2 regions of the Cetobacterium somerae genome follow, and region 2 is predicted to be linked to the other one. Evidence: riboswitches for the same ligand, from Rfam matches in the RefSeq annotation. Region 2 holds a riboswitch; the other holds the start of a gene.
What was found. A riboswitch is a leader RNA that binds a small molecule or an ion and turns the genes downstream of it on or off. The one in region 2 is predicted to bind S-adenosylmethionine.

Region 1: another riboswitch for S-adenosylmethionine. It lies ahead of MKD34_RS00025 (methionine ABC transporter ATP-binding protein); the one in region 2 lies ahead of metK (methionine adenosyltransferase).

What each region holds. Positions count from the first base shown of each region.
Region 1 covers NZ_CP092519.1:504-8,662, forward strand. Annotated here, with positions in the region: gene MKD34_RS00005 (replication initiator protein A) at 1-1,348, shown strand, start outside; gene MKD34_RS00010 (HPr family phosphocarrier protein) at 1,574-1,837, shown strand; gene ptsP (phosphoenolpyruvate--protein phosphotransferase) at 1,929-3,671, shown strand; gene MKD34_RS00020 (alanine racemase) at 3,756-4,805, shown strand; SAM riboswitch class I at 4,876-4,963, shown strand; gene MKD34_RS00025 (methionine ABC transporter ATP-binding protein) at 5,041-6,048, shown strand; gene MKD34_RS00030 (methionine ABC transporter permease) at 6,038-6,688, shown strand; gene MKD34_RS00035 (MetQ/NlpA family ABC transporter substrate-binding protein) at 6,691-7,461, shown strand; gene MKD34_RS00040 (DUF134 domain-containing protein) at 7,496-7,939, opposite strand; gene MKD34_RS00045 (NifB/NifX family molybdenum-iron cluster-binding protein) at 7,942-8,159, opposite strand, start outside.
Region 2 covers NZ_CP092519.1:1,506,540-1,514,698, forward strand. Annotated here, with positions in the region: gene priA (replication restart helicase PriA) at 1-1,023, opposite strand, end outside; gene MKD34_RS06945 (penicillin-binding protein) at 1,033-3,141, opposite strand; gene MKD34_RS06950 (OmpH family outer membrane protein) at 3,239-3,745, shown strand; tRNA gene MKD34_RS06955 (tRNA-Val) at 3,827-3,902, opposite strand; tRNA gene MKD34_RS06960 (tRNA-Glu) at 3,906-3,980, opposite strand; gene MKD34_RS06965 (arsenate reductase family protein) at 4,051-4,407, opposite strand; gene metK (methionine adenosyltransferase) at 4,492-5,646, opposite strand; SAM riboswitch class I at 5,728-5,815, opposite strand; gene glyS (glycine--tRNA ligase subunit beta) at 5,870-7,945, opposite strand; gene glyQ (glycine--tRNA ligase subunit alpha) at 7,971-8,159, opposite strand, start outside.

The DNA of each region.
Region 1 (8,159 bases), 400 kb from region 2:
AAAAAATTTGAAAAACACAGAATATCAATTTATTGTTTCAAATCATACAAAATTAGGAAAGTATAAATTTGAAGATGAAGAATTTAAACTTCTAACTTATCAAAAATTAAAAAAGGGTAAAAAAATATATTATAGAGTTACTCTTAATAAAAATATAAGAAAAAAAATAAGTGATAAAAGATATATAAAATATAACTCAAAAGCTTTAATGGAAATTTTAGCAAAAGATCCTATAGCTGGAAGAATTTATAAATATATTAGTAAAATTAGGTATGAAAAACAAGAAGATAGAATAAATTTAAGAACGATAGCTGCAATTATTCCGTTGAAAACAGAACAAACAACTGAAAGAGTAAATAAAAATGGAGATACAAAAACTTATGTTCTTTGTAGAATGAAGCAAGTATTAAAAAGAGTTGAAAAAGCGTATGATGTATTAGTTGAACTTGGATATGTAGAGTATTATAAATCATATCAAGATAAAAGCGAAGATACATACTATATAATTTATAAGTTTAATAGTAAAAAAGATGGAGAATGTCATGTTTCATCATTTATAGAAAATTCAAAGTCAAATAAAACTAAAGAGATTAGTTATTCAAAAGAAAAAGAAAAGTATGTTGAGAAATCTAATTTTAATTCTGATGATATAGAAGAAGCTGAAATTGTTGAAATTATAGATGAAAAACCAAAAAAAGAAGAAAAATTAAAAATAGAAAATAAAAAAGAAATAAAAAAAGAAGTTGTTAAAAAAATTGAAAAAAATAATGAGTTTATTTATCCTGATGAAATAATAAAAAATATACAAAAAGCAAAGAAAAATATATATGTTTCAAGATCTTGGGATAAAAGAACAGATACAAAGATAAAGAAAATATTTATAGAAGAAGGAGAAATTGTTTTAATTGAAGTTTTAAAAATTATATATAAAAATTTAAATTCTAATATAAAAACAACTTTAGTTCAGTATATAAACGGTGTTCTAAAAAATCTCTTAAGTCAAGAAAGTGATGTTTCAAAACAAAACTTAACTTTATTTAACAATATTGTTAAAGAAAAAGGATTAATAAGTAAAAAGAAAATAAATCAAGCAAGAAGAACAGTTAAAAAACCAGTTATAAATAGTTTAAAAGAATTGATTGATGAAACTGATATTTCTGTAGATATACTAAAGGTTTTTGATGAATATGATGAATATGAAAAATTAAAAATTGAGGAGCAAGCTATTAAACTTTGTTCTCTAGAAGAAAATATAGATGTGAATTTTTTACTTACTATGAAAAGAAAATCAAAAAAAATCTATTTTAATACAATAAAAAAATATATTGAGAGAGTTATTAATGAGTAGATTTAACAAAATGTTAAATATGTTAAATCAGAGTGTATAAAATAGTTAAAATATCATAAAATACACAATTAAAGACTTAAAAATGAACATTTTTTGACAAAAAAACAATTCAAAATAAAAATTGACAAAATTTTGAAAATTAAGTATTCTATATTAGAATAATAGATTTAAACTTTATGTTTTTATATAATAATAAACAATAAATGTAGAAAGGTGAGTAGGATTATGGTAAGTAAAACAGTTGAAATTAAAAATGAAACAGGACTACATACAAGACCTGGTAACGAATTTGTAAGTTTAGCAAAAACATTTACATCTCAAATTGAATTAGAAAATGAAGAAGGAAAAAAAGTAAAAGGAACATCTTTACTAAAATTACTTTCTTTAGGAATTAAAAAAGGTGCAAAAATAACAGTTCATGCTGCAGGAGAAGATGAGAACGAAGCAGTTGAGAAGTTAGCTCACCTACTTGAAAATCTAAAGGACTAATAAATAGGACGATAGTTTAAAGTGTGAGAAGGATGGGGGTGACTCTGTCCTTTTTTTTGTCAAAAAATTAAAGTTTTGGGAGAGATAAAATATGAGAAAATTTGTAAAAGGTATAGACGCATCTCCAGGGGTAGCAGTAGGAAAAGTATTTTTATATAAAGAAGAGGAGCTTTTCATAGATAAGAGCGAATGCTCAAATATCGAGATTCAAAAAGAAAAGTTAATCGAAGGTAGAGAAAAAACTAAAGAGCAATTATTAAAAATTAGAGAAAAAACAGCTAGACAACTAGGTGAAGATAAAGCGGCAATATTTGATGGACATATAACATTATTAGAAGATGAAGATCTATTTGATGAAGTAACAGAACTGATTGAAGATGAAAAAATAACAGCAGAAAATGCTTTAGAGCAAGGTATCAGCGGATATTGTGATATGTTAGCAAACTTAGAAGATGAGTATTTAAGAGAAAGAGCAGCAGATTTAAGAGATATAGCTAAAAGATGGTTATACAACATAGTAGGAATAGATATTGTTGATTTATCTTCACTTCCTGCAAATTCAGTTGTAGTAGCAAGAGACTTAACTCCATCAGATACTGCTCAATTAGACTTAAAAAATGTTGTAGCATTTATAACTGATATTGGTGGAAAAACAGCTCACTCATCTATTATGGCTAGATCTTTAGAGATTCCAGCAGTAGTTGGAACTGGAAATATAACTGAATTAGTAACTAATGAAGCTTCGATAATAGTTGATGCTTTAACTGGTGATGTTATAATTGAACCTACACAAGAGGATGTAGAAAAGTATTCAAAGAAAAGAGAGAAATATTTAGAAGAAAAAGAGTTATTAAAGCAATTAAAAGATAAAACAGCTACATCGAAAGATGGAATAACTGTTGGAGCTTGGGCAAATATAGGATCTCCAAAAGATGTTGCAGGAGTTCTAAGAAATGGTGCTAATGGAATTGGTCTTTATAGAACAGAGTTTCTATTTATGGCAAATGATAGATTCCCAACAGAGGATGAGCAATTTGAAGCTTATAAAATTGTTGCTGAATCAATGAAAGATGAAAATGGAAAATCATATCCAGTAACAATTAGAACAATGGATATAGGTGGAGATAAATCATTACCGTATATGGAGCTACCACATGAGGAAAATCCGTTCTTAGGATGGAGAGCTTTAAGAATATGTCTAGATAGACCTGAAATCTTAAAAACACAGTTTAGAGCGCTTTTAAGAGCATCAGCATTTGGATATATTAAAATAATGTTACCTATGGTAATTTCAATAGAAGAGTGTAGAAAATCAAAAGCTTTATTAGAAGAGTGTAAAGCTGAATTAAGAGCTGAAGGAATAAAATTTGATGAGGATATCCAATTAGGAATTATGATTGAAACTCCAGCTACAGCATTTAGAGCTAAATGGTTTGCACAAGAAGTTGATTTCTTCTCAATAGGAACAAATGACTTAACTCAATATACATTAGCAGTAGATAGAGGAAATGAGAGAATATCTCACTTATATGATACATACAATCCAGGAGTTTTAGCAGCTATTAAAGCAGCAATAGATGGAGCTCATGAAGGTGGAATATCTATATCAATGTGTGGAGAGTTTGCAGGAGAAGCTAGAGCAACAGCTTTATTATTTGGAATGGGATTAGATGCATTCTCAATGTCAGCTATTTCAGTTGCAAAAGTAAAGAAAAATGTAATGGCTATAGATAAAGCTTCAGCAGAGGCTTTAGTTGAAAGAGTAATGTCAATGAGTACAACAGAGGATATCTTAGCAGAAATAGACAAATATAATGAAGAAGTATTAGGATAATACTTTATAAAAAAGGTGAAACTTTGTTTCACCTTTTTTTGTTTTTAGAGTATACTATTGTAAAAAAGTAATAGGGAGGGTGTTATGGGATTAAAAGATTTTAAAATAAAGGTTTCTAAAGAAAATATTCTACATAACTATCACTATTTAAAAAAACTTAGAAATAAAGATATAATAGCTGTTGTAAAAGCTAATGCTTATGGGCATGGAATAGAAAATATAGTTAGATTTTTATCAGAAAACGGTTGTAAATATTTCGCAGTAGCTAGAGAGTGTGAAGCTGAAAAAATATTAAAGTTAAAAATAGAAAATATAAATATTATTATTTTAGAAACAATAGATGAAATAGAAATTTTAAAAAATAATAAAAATATTCATATGGTAATAAATAGTTTTAAAGATCTTTTAAATCTTTTAGATAAAGGAGTTTCAACACAACAATTACATTTAAAATTAGATTTTGGATTTGGAAGAAATGGAATTTTAGAAAAAGACTTTTTTAAACTAAAAGAGTTAATAAAAGAAAAAAATTTAAAATTTAAGGGTCTTTGTACCCATGTTTTTGCTGCAGATTATGATGATATGATTTTAATAGAAAAAAGATTTTCTCAGATGTTAAAAGAGTTAGGAGATGAGAGATTTGAGATTATTCATATGCAAAATAGTGCTGGAGTTATTTCAATAGAGGGTGAATTTTGCACTCATATACGGTGTGGAACTATTTTATTTGGACTTCAAGAAATAGGATATTATGATCCATGTATAAAAAGAGCTTTTAAGCTAAATGGTAGAATATTAGATATAAAAGATATAGATGATTTAAAATATATAGGATATGAAAAAAAAGAAAATTTAAATATAGGAAAATATAGAAAAGTAGCAAAAATTCGTTTAGGTTATGGAGATGGCTTTTCAAAAAGAAGTGAAGGTATTATGTCTATAATCAATAATAAAAAGTTTAAAATAGTTCATATTAGTATGGATAGTTCATTTATTTTAGTGGATGATTCAGTAAAAGAAGGGGATAACATTGAGATATTTCATGATTTAGAAGAAAGTATAAATCATTTAAAAGTTCCTCACTATGAATTTTTATCATGTATAAATGACAGAATAAAAAGAGAATTAATATGACTATAAACAAAAATAAAATTTTATTTTAAAAAAATATTGACATTTTTTTTCAAATAAGATATTATACAGCAAACCATCAAGAGAGACCGAGGGACTGGCCCTATGACGTTTCAGCAACCTACCATTATGGTGTGGTGCTAACTCCAGATAGATGGGAGAAGTAGAAGTCTTGTTTACTTACTCTCATCTTAATTAAAAATTAAGATGGGAGTTTTTTTTTATACGGGAGGATAAAATGATTACTTTAGAAAGAGTGAATAAAATTTATAATAATGAGTTTCATGCTGTAAAAGATGTTTCTTTAAAGATTGAGAAGAGTGAAATATTTGGAATTATTGGATTAAGTGGAGCTGGAAAATCATCTTTAATTAGATTATTTAATGGATTAGAGCCATTGACAACAGGAAAAATAGAGATTGAAGGAGTGGATTTATCAAAACTTTCAAAGAAAGAACTATTAAATAAAAGAAAAAAAATTGGAATGATATTTCAGCATTTTAATTTATTAAAATCTAGAACAGTTAAAGAAAATATAGCATTTCCTTTAGAAATCGATGGTTGGTCAAAAGTAGAAATTGATGTAAGAGTTAAAGAGCTTTTAAAGTTAGTAGAACTTGAAGATAAAGAGGAGTTTTATCCAACTCAACTCTCTGGAGGACAAAAACAAAGAGTTGCAATAGCTAGAGCTTTAGCTAATAATCCAGATATTCTCTTATCAGATGAAGCAACATCCGCTTTAGATCCAAAAACTACAAAGTCTATATTAAAATTAATTAAAGATATTCAAAAAAAAATGGGATTAACAGTTGTTTTAATAACTCATCAAATGGAAGTTATTAGAGAGGTTTGTGACAGAGTAGCTGTTATGTCAAATGGTGAAGTTGTGGAAACTGGAAAAACATATGAAATATTTTTAAGTCCAAAAACAGAGATTACAAAAGAATTAATATCATATGTTCCACCTCAAGAAAAAGAAGAGATTGATTACATAAAAAAATCTGGAAATAAAGTTATAAAATTAATGTTTTTAGGCTCAGTAGCAGGAGATCCCATATTATCTAAAGCTGTAAAAAAGTTTAATATAGATATAAATGTCTTAGGTGGTGCAATTGATCTTTTATCAACTATGCAGGTAGGACATTTAATAGTTGAATTAATAGGGGATATGGATAAACAAAATGAAGCAATAGCTTGGTTTCCAAGTTTAGATGTAGGAGTGGAGGTTATTTACGATGGTATTTAATATGTTAGTACAAGCGACACTAGAGACAATATATATGGTTTTATTATCTGCTGTGGTTTCATTAGGAATAGGATTTCCTTGTGGAATTTTAGCAGCGATTACATCAGATGGACATATATTTGAAAATAGGGGAATAAATAGAATTTTGAATGGAATTATAAATATAACAAGATCATTTCCTTATATAATTTTAATGATTTTATTATTGCCACTATCTAGATTTATAATAGGGACAACAATAGGAAGTACAGCAGCAATAGTTCCTCTTTCTATATCGGCAGCCCCATTTGTAGCAAGAATAGTTGAAAATTGTGTTTTAGAAGTGGATAGAGGAGTAATAGAAGCAAGTGAAAGTCTAGGAGCTAATAATTTTACAATAATAACTAAAGTAATGATTCCAGAATCGTTACCATCTCTAATCCAAGGAATAACACTATTAATTATTAATTTAATAGGTTTATCTGCAATGGCTGGAGCTATTGGTGGTGGTGGACTTGGGGATTTAGCTATCAGATTTGGTTATAATAGATTTAAGTTAGATATAATGATTTATTCGGTTTTAATTATTATAGTTTTAGTTCAAGGAGTTCAATTAATTGGAAATTTAATATCAAATAGATTGAAAAAAAATGGGAGGTAGTTATGAAAAAATTAGTTTTAGTATTAGGTTTATTAGGATCAGTTATAAGTTTTGGAGCAAAATTAAAAGTTGGAGCTTCTCCAGTTCCTCATGCACAACTTTTACAATTAGTAAAAGATGATTTAAAAAAAGAAAATGTAGAATTAGAAATAATAGAATTAACAGATTATGTAACCCCAAATTTACTATTAGATTCAAAAGAGTTGGATGCTAATTTTTTCCAACATAAACCATATTTAGAAACTTTTTCTAAAGAGAAAAATTTAAAATTAGTATCAGCAGGTAATGTTCATGTAGAACCTTTAGGAGTTTATTCTAAAAAAGTTAATAAAATAGAGAATTTAAAAAAAGGTGGAGTGGTAGCAATACCAAACGATCCAACAAATGGTGGAAGAGCTTTAATTCTTTTACATAATAATGGTATTATAAAATTGAAGAATCCTCAAGATTTATTAGCTACAGAGTTTGATATCGTAGAAAATAAAAATAATTTAAAATTTAAGTCTTTAGATGCTGCTCAAATACCAAGAGCATTAGAAGATGTTGATTTAGCAGTAGTAAATGGTAATTATGCAATCGAAGCAGGACTTAATCCTTTAACAGAAGCTTTGATAATTGAAGGAAAAGAATCACCTTATGCTAACTTAATAGCTGTAAGAGAGGGAGATGAGAAAAAAGAGGATATTCAGAAATTAGTAAAAGTTTTACAAAGTGAAAAAGTAAAAGTTTTTATAGAAAATACTTATAAAGGTGGAGTAGTTCCAGCTTTTTAGAAAAAAATAAAAAAGTGAGTTTAAACTCACTTTTTTATTTTATATCTAATTTACAAACTTTTTTACATTTAACTTTCTTTTTTGTACAAAATATATCTTCTGAATTACAGTTAGGACAAAAATCTAAATCTTTTTTTAATGTAGGAATAAAAGTTTGTCCACAAGAGTTACATATAAATTGACAATGAGGAGTTTTAAAATCTCCTCCCTTTAATTGAATTCCATATCCCATAATAAGAGCTTCGGTTATTTTAACTCTTGCTGAATTAAGTATATTTTGAAAAGTTTGTCTTGAAACTCCCATTTTTTCAGCACACTCTTCTTGAGATAAATTTTCTAAATCTTTAAGTCTAATTGCTTCTAATTCTTCAATTTTTATATTATTAAAATGAATATTACAATTTTTGCTTCCCTCAGGGATAAACTTTGTTTCATTTGGAATAAATTCTACACTTCTAACTTTAGTAGGTCTAGCCATATTTATTTTCCACACTTACAGTTACAAGAGTGTCCATGTCCATGATGATGTTCATGGTGATGCTCATGACTATTACATACTGCTTCTCCATTAACTAATATATGTTTAAAGAATCCATCAGCTATATCGTCACAAAATCCTTCTAGACCAGAAAAAACTTTAATATCAAGAGATTTTAAGTTATTTAAAGCTCCTTCACCAATTCCACCACAAGCTACAA
Region 2 (8,159 bases):
TGATCGAACTCCTAAAACAACCCTTTTATCACCTGTATATATACTATACCACTCTTTAGCTCTTTCTATATTAGACAATCTACTATGAAGTATTGCAACCTCTTCTCCAAACTCTTTTTTAAATCTTTTTACCATTTGAGGAGTTAAAGATATTTCTGGAACTAAAAATATTGATCCTTTTCCATTTTCTAAAGCTCTCTTTATAAGTTGTATATATATCTCAGTTTTTCCTGATCCTGTTACTCCTCTTATTAAAAAATGCCTTTTATTTGACACTTCAATACCATTTTTTATTCTTTCTTGCTCTGAATTTAATTTAGTATCTTCTTTATATGCCTCTTTTTCAATAGTTTTTTTCAATTTCTCTTCATTAAAACTTTTTATTTTTCTTTCAAGTATTAATGTTCCGTTCTTTAAATGATTTTCAATAGTTTTTTTGTCATATTTCTTTTCTAAAGTTGCTTTTCCAACTTCTATTCTTTCTTGAAAATATAATTTCAGTTCTAAATCAACATCTTCAATATCTTCTTGAAGACTATACCAACTATCTTGAACTTTTAAATAATTATTATCTAGATACTCCTGTATTTTATTTTTTGAAAATCTATCAACCAATGTTTTTTTTCTAACTAAACTCTTTTTTAAAAAATACTCTAAAATCTCATCTTTAATTAAAGTACCACAAAGACTTTTAGGTCGATAAATATCCTCATATTTTATTTTCACTCCTGAAGGCACTGCCGTAGAAAAAACTTGATCAAAAGGACTCATATAGTAATCTCTTATCCATAACAACAATTTTATAAATTCTTTAGAAAAACTTAACTCTTCATATAATACTTTTTTTATTTTTAAAACTTTAAAAGTATACTCTTTATCTTTTTCTTCTTCAATAATTAGCCCCACTTTATCCTTATTTCTAAAAGATACCAAGACTCTATCTCCAACGTTTATATTCTCTTCATTACCGGCATAAGTATAGAAATCTTTTGTCTTTTCTATATAGACACTATAATATCTCATTACTTTCTCCTAGTCTAATTTTATTTTTATTTTCTTTATATCTACCAACTCTTTTTGTGGTTCAACACTTTGACTTTGAACAACTCCTGTTCCTGTTAACTCAATCTCAATGTCACTTCCCTTGAAAATCTCAATAACTTCTCTAGCACTTAAACCTTTTAAATCTGGCATTATCAAGAGCTCTTCATTATTTTCTATACTTTTCAAACTTCTTTTACCTTGAACTCTTATATTTTCTATCTTTTGTGAATAAATATTTTTTAGCTTTGTTACTCTTTTTACAACTTCTCCTAGAACTGGGGCAGCTGCCGTACCACCGTATTTATCATATAAAACATCTCCCTGAGGTTTAAAAAACATAGCTAATAGTATATACTGAGGTTTTTCTACAGGAAAAAATCCCATTACAGATGATAAATATTCGTGTTTTACATATCTACCATGTTCACTATATTGAGCAGTTCCAGTTTTTCCACCTATTCTATAATCATCAACATGTGCTTTTTTTACAGTTCCTTCCAATACCGCTAGTTCCATCATCGCTCTCATTTCCTTAGATACTTCTTCAGTTAAAACTTTTCCCTTTTGTATCGGTAAATTTCTTCTAACTACTAATCCATCTTTATCAGTTATTTTATCAACTATATACGGTTGATACATTACTCCACCATTAATTACAGCTGAAAAAGCTGTAATCATTTGAATTGGTGTCACTGCGATTCCTTGGCCAAAAGACATAGTACTCTTTTTTAGTCCATTCCATTTTTTTACTGATTCTCTTCTTGGTTTTTTTTCATAAGGATAATCAACCCCTGTTTTATCGTATAAACCAAAATTTTCTAAATATGTATCAAACTCTTCATTTGTAAACTTGTCTCCAATCAATACCATACCCACATTACTAGATTTTTTAAGTATCTCTTCTGTTGTTAAAATTCCCTTTACACTTCTACTACTTTCTCTAATAGTATGTTTATATTTTGTTATCGTTCCATTTCCAATATCAAAATTTGTATTTCTTCTTATTTTTTTATCTTGTAATGCTGCTGCTATTATAAGTGGCTTAAATATCGAACCTGGTTCTACTTGTGATTGAAATATTGGGTTTGCAACATTCTTTTTGTTTTTCCTAAAAAATGAAGTCGCTAATATTTTTCCATTATTTGGATCCATTAAAATAGCATACGCTTCTTCTGAATTTGTCTTTTTAAATTGTTTTGCCATCTCATCATTTAAAATATATTGTAAATCATTATCAACAGTTAGATGAATATTCATCCCATCTAAATTAACTTTTGTTCTAGCACCTGATGTTGGCAATCCAATTCCTAAGCTTCTAATACTTGGAATAATTCTAGAGATTTTATCGCCTTTTAAATAATTTTCATAAAAAAGTTCTATTCCAAAAATTCCTTCTTTTTCTGTTCCATGTTTAAATCCAATATTCCCAACTAAAAAGAAATATTGGTCTGGTTTATAATAACGTCTTTCTTTTCTTCCACTTAAAAATATAATATTTTTTCCTTTTATTTTATATTTCTCTAAAATTTCTTCAATTTCTTTTTTTTCTACATCATCTATATTTCTATTTAACCTTTTATAAACTCTCTCCTCTTTACCAAGTTTATTAATTGTATTTAATAGTGGTCTATAATTATCTCTTATATACTTCTTATTTACTAATTCTTTTAAAGCTTCGGGAGCTTCTACAGATTTAATAAATCTTTTAGGATCTACTGATAGCTCATACATATTAATACTATATGCCAACCCTTTCCCTTTAGAATCATATATATTTCCTCTTTCTCCACCCTCTCTTCTTTCAACATTTATCTGTTTATTTATCGCTTCTTTATAATTGTTTGAATCAAAAAGTTGTATCTGAATCATTCTAAATATCAAAATAAAAAAACAAAATAAAATTATATCTGAAGCTATAAAAGATCTTAATATAAAATTATTTTTCATCTTTATCTTTTTCCATTTAAAAAAAACATATAGATTATATATTAACATTAAAACCACTGCAACTGTTAATAAAAATTTTCTATAATATAAAGAAAGTCCGATACCAAATATCTGTATCAAAAGTAAAAATATTTTTAGTTTCTTATTCAATTCTCCACCCTCTTTTTATTTTTCTTTTAAATATTATATCAAATATTGGCAAAATAATGTATAATAAGAATAAAATTCCACAAAAAGGAGTATTTATATGAATGTTTTATTTCTATTGCTTTTTATGACCACTTCAGCCTTTGCACTCAATATTGGAGTTATCGACTCTGAATACATCTTTAGTCAGTACAATAAGCGTTTTGAAATGGAAGAAAAACTTGAAAATAAAAGATTAGAGTTAAATTCAGAAATTGAAGGATTAAGACAAAGCTTATTAGAACAAGAAAAAATTATCAAATCAAATTCAAAAATCACAGAAGAAGATAAGAAAAAACTATTAGATTTAAAAAAGCAATTTCAAGAAAAAATTGAAACTTCTGAAAGAGTTTTTCAAGAGGACCAACAAAACTTTATTTATGATATTAAATTTGAAATAGACTCCGTTGCTATTTTAATTGGAAAACAAAAAAATTTAGAGATGGTTATTGAAAAAAGTGCCACAATTTATGGAGGCGTTGACCTTACTGAAGATGTTCTTAATTTTTTAAATAATAAAGAATCGTATAAACTAGATACTACTAATCTTTTGAAAAAACAATTATAAATGGAGGGTTAAATATAATTTATCCCTTTTTTATTTTGCAAAAAATAAAAAAAAAGCACTTTCATGCTTTTAAAATCTAAATGGTGGAAACAACTGGACTTGAACCAGTGACCCCCTGCTTGTAAGGCAGGTGCTCTCCCAACTGAGCTATGCTTCCAAATGGTACCCCGTAGGGGAATCGAACCCCTGTTTATAGAGTGAAAATCTATTGTCCTTACCACTGAACGAACGGGGCAACTTCGCTTTTTTGCGTTGTTGCTACATAATAATAGTACCATCTTTTCAATAATTTGTCAATAGTATTTTTATTTTTTTATTTCATCCCATTCTTTTTCTTTAAAACCTATTAAAATACTATCTTTTCCTATAAGTAAAGGTCTTTTTACTAGCATTCCATTGCTTGAAAGAATATCTAAAAGTTCATCTTCATTATTTAAAGCTACTTTCTCCTTTAAGTTCATTTCTCTATACAAAATGCCACTTGTATTAAAAAACTTTTTTATTGGCTGACCACTTAAAGTAATCCATTTTTTTAATTCCTCTTTTGTTGGATTATTTTCAACAATATGTCTTGACTCAAAATCCACTCCATTTTCTTCTAACCATTTTTTTGCTTTTACACACGTTGAACATTTAGGATAATTTACAAATAAATATTTCATACTTCACCTCTCCTTTTCTTTTTTTATAGCTTAGCACTAAAATAAAAAAAAGGGAAGTATATTCTTCCCTTTTTTCGTATAGTATTATCTGTTTAAATATTTTTTTAATTCTTCAGCTTTATTTACTCTTTCCCAAGGTAAATCTAAATCTGTTCTTCCAATATGTCCAAAAGCTGCTAAATCTTGATAATTAAAGTTTCCACTTCTCAACTCTAAATCTCTTTCAATTCCTCTTGGTGTTAAATCAAATACATTTTGAACAGCTTCAGCTAATTTAATTTCATCCACTTTTCCTGTTCCAAATGTTTCTACTTTTACAGATGTTGGCTCAACTACACCAATAGCATAAGATAATTGAACTTCACATTTATCAGCTAAATCTGCTGCAACGATATTCTTTGCTACCCATCTAGCTGCATATGCTGCTGATCTATCAACCTTTGAAGGATCTTTACCAGAAAAAGCTCCTCCTCCATGTCTGAAAAATCCACCATATGTATCAACAATTATTTTTCTTCCAGTTAATCCAGTATCTCCATGTGGTCCTCCGATTACGAATCTTCCAGTTGGATTTATATGATAATTTTTCACTTCCTCTGTATTTAAGTTATAAGCTTCTAAAACTGGCTTTATCACTAACTCTTTTACATCTTTATGAATTTGCTCTTGAGTTACATCTGGATTATGTTGAACCGAAACTACAACAGTATCCACTCCTACAACTTTCCCATTCTCATCATAGGCTAATGTTACTTGAGATTTTGCATCTGGTCTTGCCCAAGCTAACTCTTTTGATCTTGTTAATCTTGTTAATTTTACAATTATCTCTCTCGCTAAAACTAATGCTAACGGCATTAATTCTGGAGTTTCTTTTACAGCTCCACCAAACATTATTCCTTGGTCTCCTGCTCCTCCAACATCCACTCCCATAGCTATATCAGGAGATTGAGAATGAATTGCATTTAACACTCCGCAATCTGAATCAAATCCCATTCCTTGTCTATATCCAATTTCATCAATTTTATTTCTAACTATATCTTGTATATCAATATAAGTTGTTGTTGTAATCTCTCCACCCACAACAACTTGACCTGTTGTACAAAACACTTCACAAGCTACTCTTGCTGCTGGATCATTTTTAATACATGCATCTAATACTGCATCTGATATTTGATCTGCTATTTTATCTGGATGTCCTGGTGATACACACTCCGAAGTAAAGTAAGTTAAATTTTTCATTATTTCCTCCTAAATATTAATCAAAAGAGATAAAAAAAGCCTTTTATCTCTCCAGAAAGATAAAAGGCTTTATGCTCTTATAAGTCATCTTTCTGGAATTAGCACCACACCTCTAAGGTAGGTTGCTGAAACGTCATAGGGCCAGTCCCTCAGTCTCTCTTGATGATTTTGTTTTTTTTGTAACTAAATTATATATTATTTGTATTATTTAGTCAATATTTTTTTATTTTTTCTCTTCAATTAATGTTAAATTAACCATTTTATTAAAGATTGTAGCTATATAATTAAGTTGTGACAATCTATTATTTTTTATAACCTCATCTTTGTCCATTACCATTATAGATTCGAAGTATCTATTGATAATATCTTCAGTTGATAAAAGTACATTTAAGTATCCTATATAATTTTTAGCAACTAACATCTCTTTTGCATCTCTTGCAACTTCTTGAGATTTATCAAATAGTTCTTTTTCTATCTCTTCTTTTAAAAGATTAGGGTCTACCATAACTCCCTCAAATCCTTTAGAGATATTTCCAACTCTTTTCATTAATGAAACTAAGTTATTAAAGCTATCCATTTTTGTAAATTCATCAACTGCTTTTATTCTTAATAAAGTATCAACCAAGTTATCAAAACTTTTATCTACAACTGCAGATACAATATCCTTTGAATATCCCATTTCTGTAAATACATTTAATGCTCTTTGCTTAAAGAACTCCATCACTTCATTTAAAACTTCAGCTTTATCTCTTTTTAGTACTCCTGCAGTAGCAAGCGTATCTAATGCTCTTTCTACTAAAGACTTTAAAGAAATATTTAAGTTTGAATCTAAAACAATGTTTACAATACCTAAAGCTGCTCTTCTTAAAGCAAACGGATCTTTAGAACCACTTGGAATTATTCCAACACCAAAACATCCACAAAGAGTATCTATTCTATCAGATATTCCTGCTATAATTCCTTCTACACCTTTTGGTAAAAGGTCTCCTTGATATCTTGGGTAATAGTGTTCTTCAATACCTTTTGCTACTAACTCAGACTCTCCTGATTTTAATGCGTAGTCTGCTCCCATAAATCCTTGAAGTTTTGTAAACTCTTTTTCTCCAATCATATTAGAAACTAAGTCAGCTTTTGCTAATAAAATTGTTCTATCAATTGTTTCTTTTCTAGTTTCCATTCCAGTAGCCTCTATTAAATAGTCTGCTATTTTTTGAGATCTTTCAATTTTATTATATATAGTTCCTAAATCTTTTTGGAATACAACTTGTTTTAATTTCTCAACATTTTCTATTAGAGGCTTCTTTAAATCTTCATGATAGAAAAATCTTGCATCAGCAAGTCTTGCAGATAAAACCTTTTCATTTCCTTTTCTAACTTGTTCAGAATCTTCAATACCGTTTCTAATTACAACAAATTTAGGTAAAAGTTTTCCTTCTAAATCCAAAATAGGGAAATATCTTTGGTGAACTTGCATTGATATAATTAAAACATCTTGAGGAACTTCTAAGAAATCAGAATTAAATGTTCCAACTATCGGATATGGATATTCAACTAAGTTTGCAACCTCTTTTAATAAATCTTCATCTACTAAAACTTGCTCATTAGAATCCTCACATTTTTCTTTTATAAGTTTCTTAATTAAATTCTTTCTCTCTTCAACATCTATAATTACATTATTTTCTTTTATTTTTTCAAAATATTCATCAATATTAGAAACCTCAAAATTGCTTCCAAAGAATCTATGTCCTCTAGATGCTCTTCCACTTTTTATTCCTTCTATTTCAAAATTTACTATTTCTCCATCTACTAAAGCTAAGAACCATTGAATCGGTCTAGCAAACTTTAATTTTTTCATTCCCCACTTCATTGATTTAGGGAAGTTTATCTCTAGTACCAATTCTTTTAAAAGATCTGAAAGTAGAGCTTTTGTACATTCACCTTTTAAGAATTTTCTAACTGCTATGTACTCACCTTTAGGAGTTTCTATTATCTCTAAATCTGTAGCTTCTACACCTTGAGATTTTGCAAATCCTAATCCTGCTCTTGAAATTTCTCCATTTTCACCAAAAGCAACTTGCTTTGCAGGTCCCATGTTTAAGATATCTAAGTTTTCTTGAGTTTCTGCCAATCCCTCTACTAAAACAACCAGTCTTCTTGGTGTTCCAAAAGTTTTTATTTCATCAAATTTTATTCTTTTTTCATTTAACTTACCTTCTAAGTTCTCTTTCATCTCTTTTAGAGTTTGAACAAGGAATCTTGCAGGTAACTCTTCCATTCCTATTTCAAAAAGTAATCTCACTTTCTATTCCTCCTCTTTTTTCCTTTTACTTTTTTTTCAGTAAAGGGTATCCTAGTTCTTTTCTATTTTGTACAAATACTTCTGCACATCTCTTAGCTAGGTTTCTAACTCTTAAAATATAAGCCATTCTCTCTGTTGTAGAGATTGCTCCTCTTGAGTCTAGAACGTTGAATGTGTGAGAACATTTTAAAACATAGTCATATGCTGGCATTAC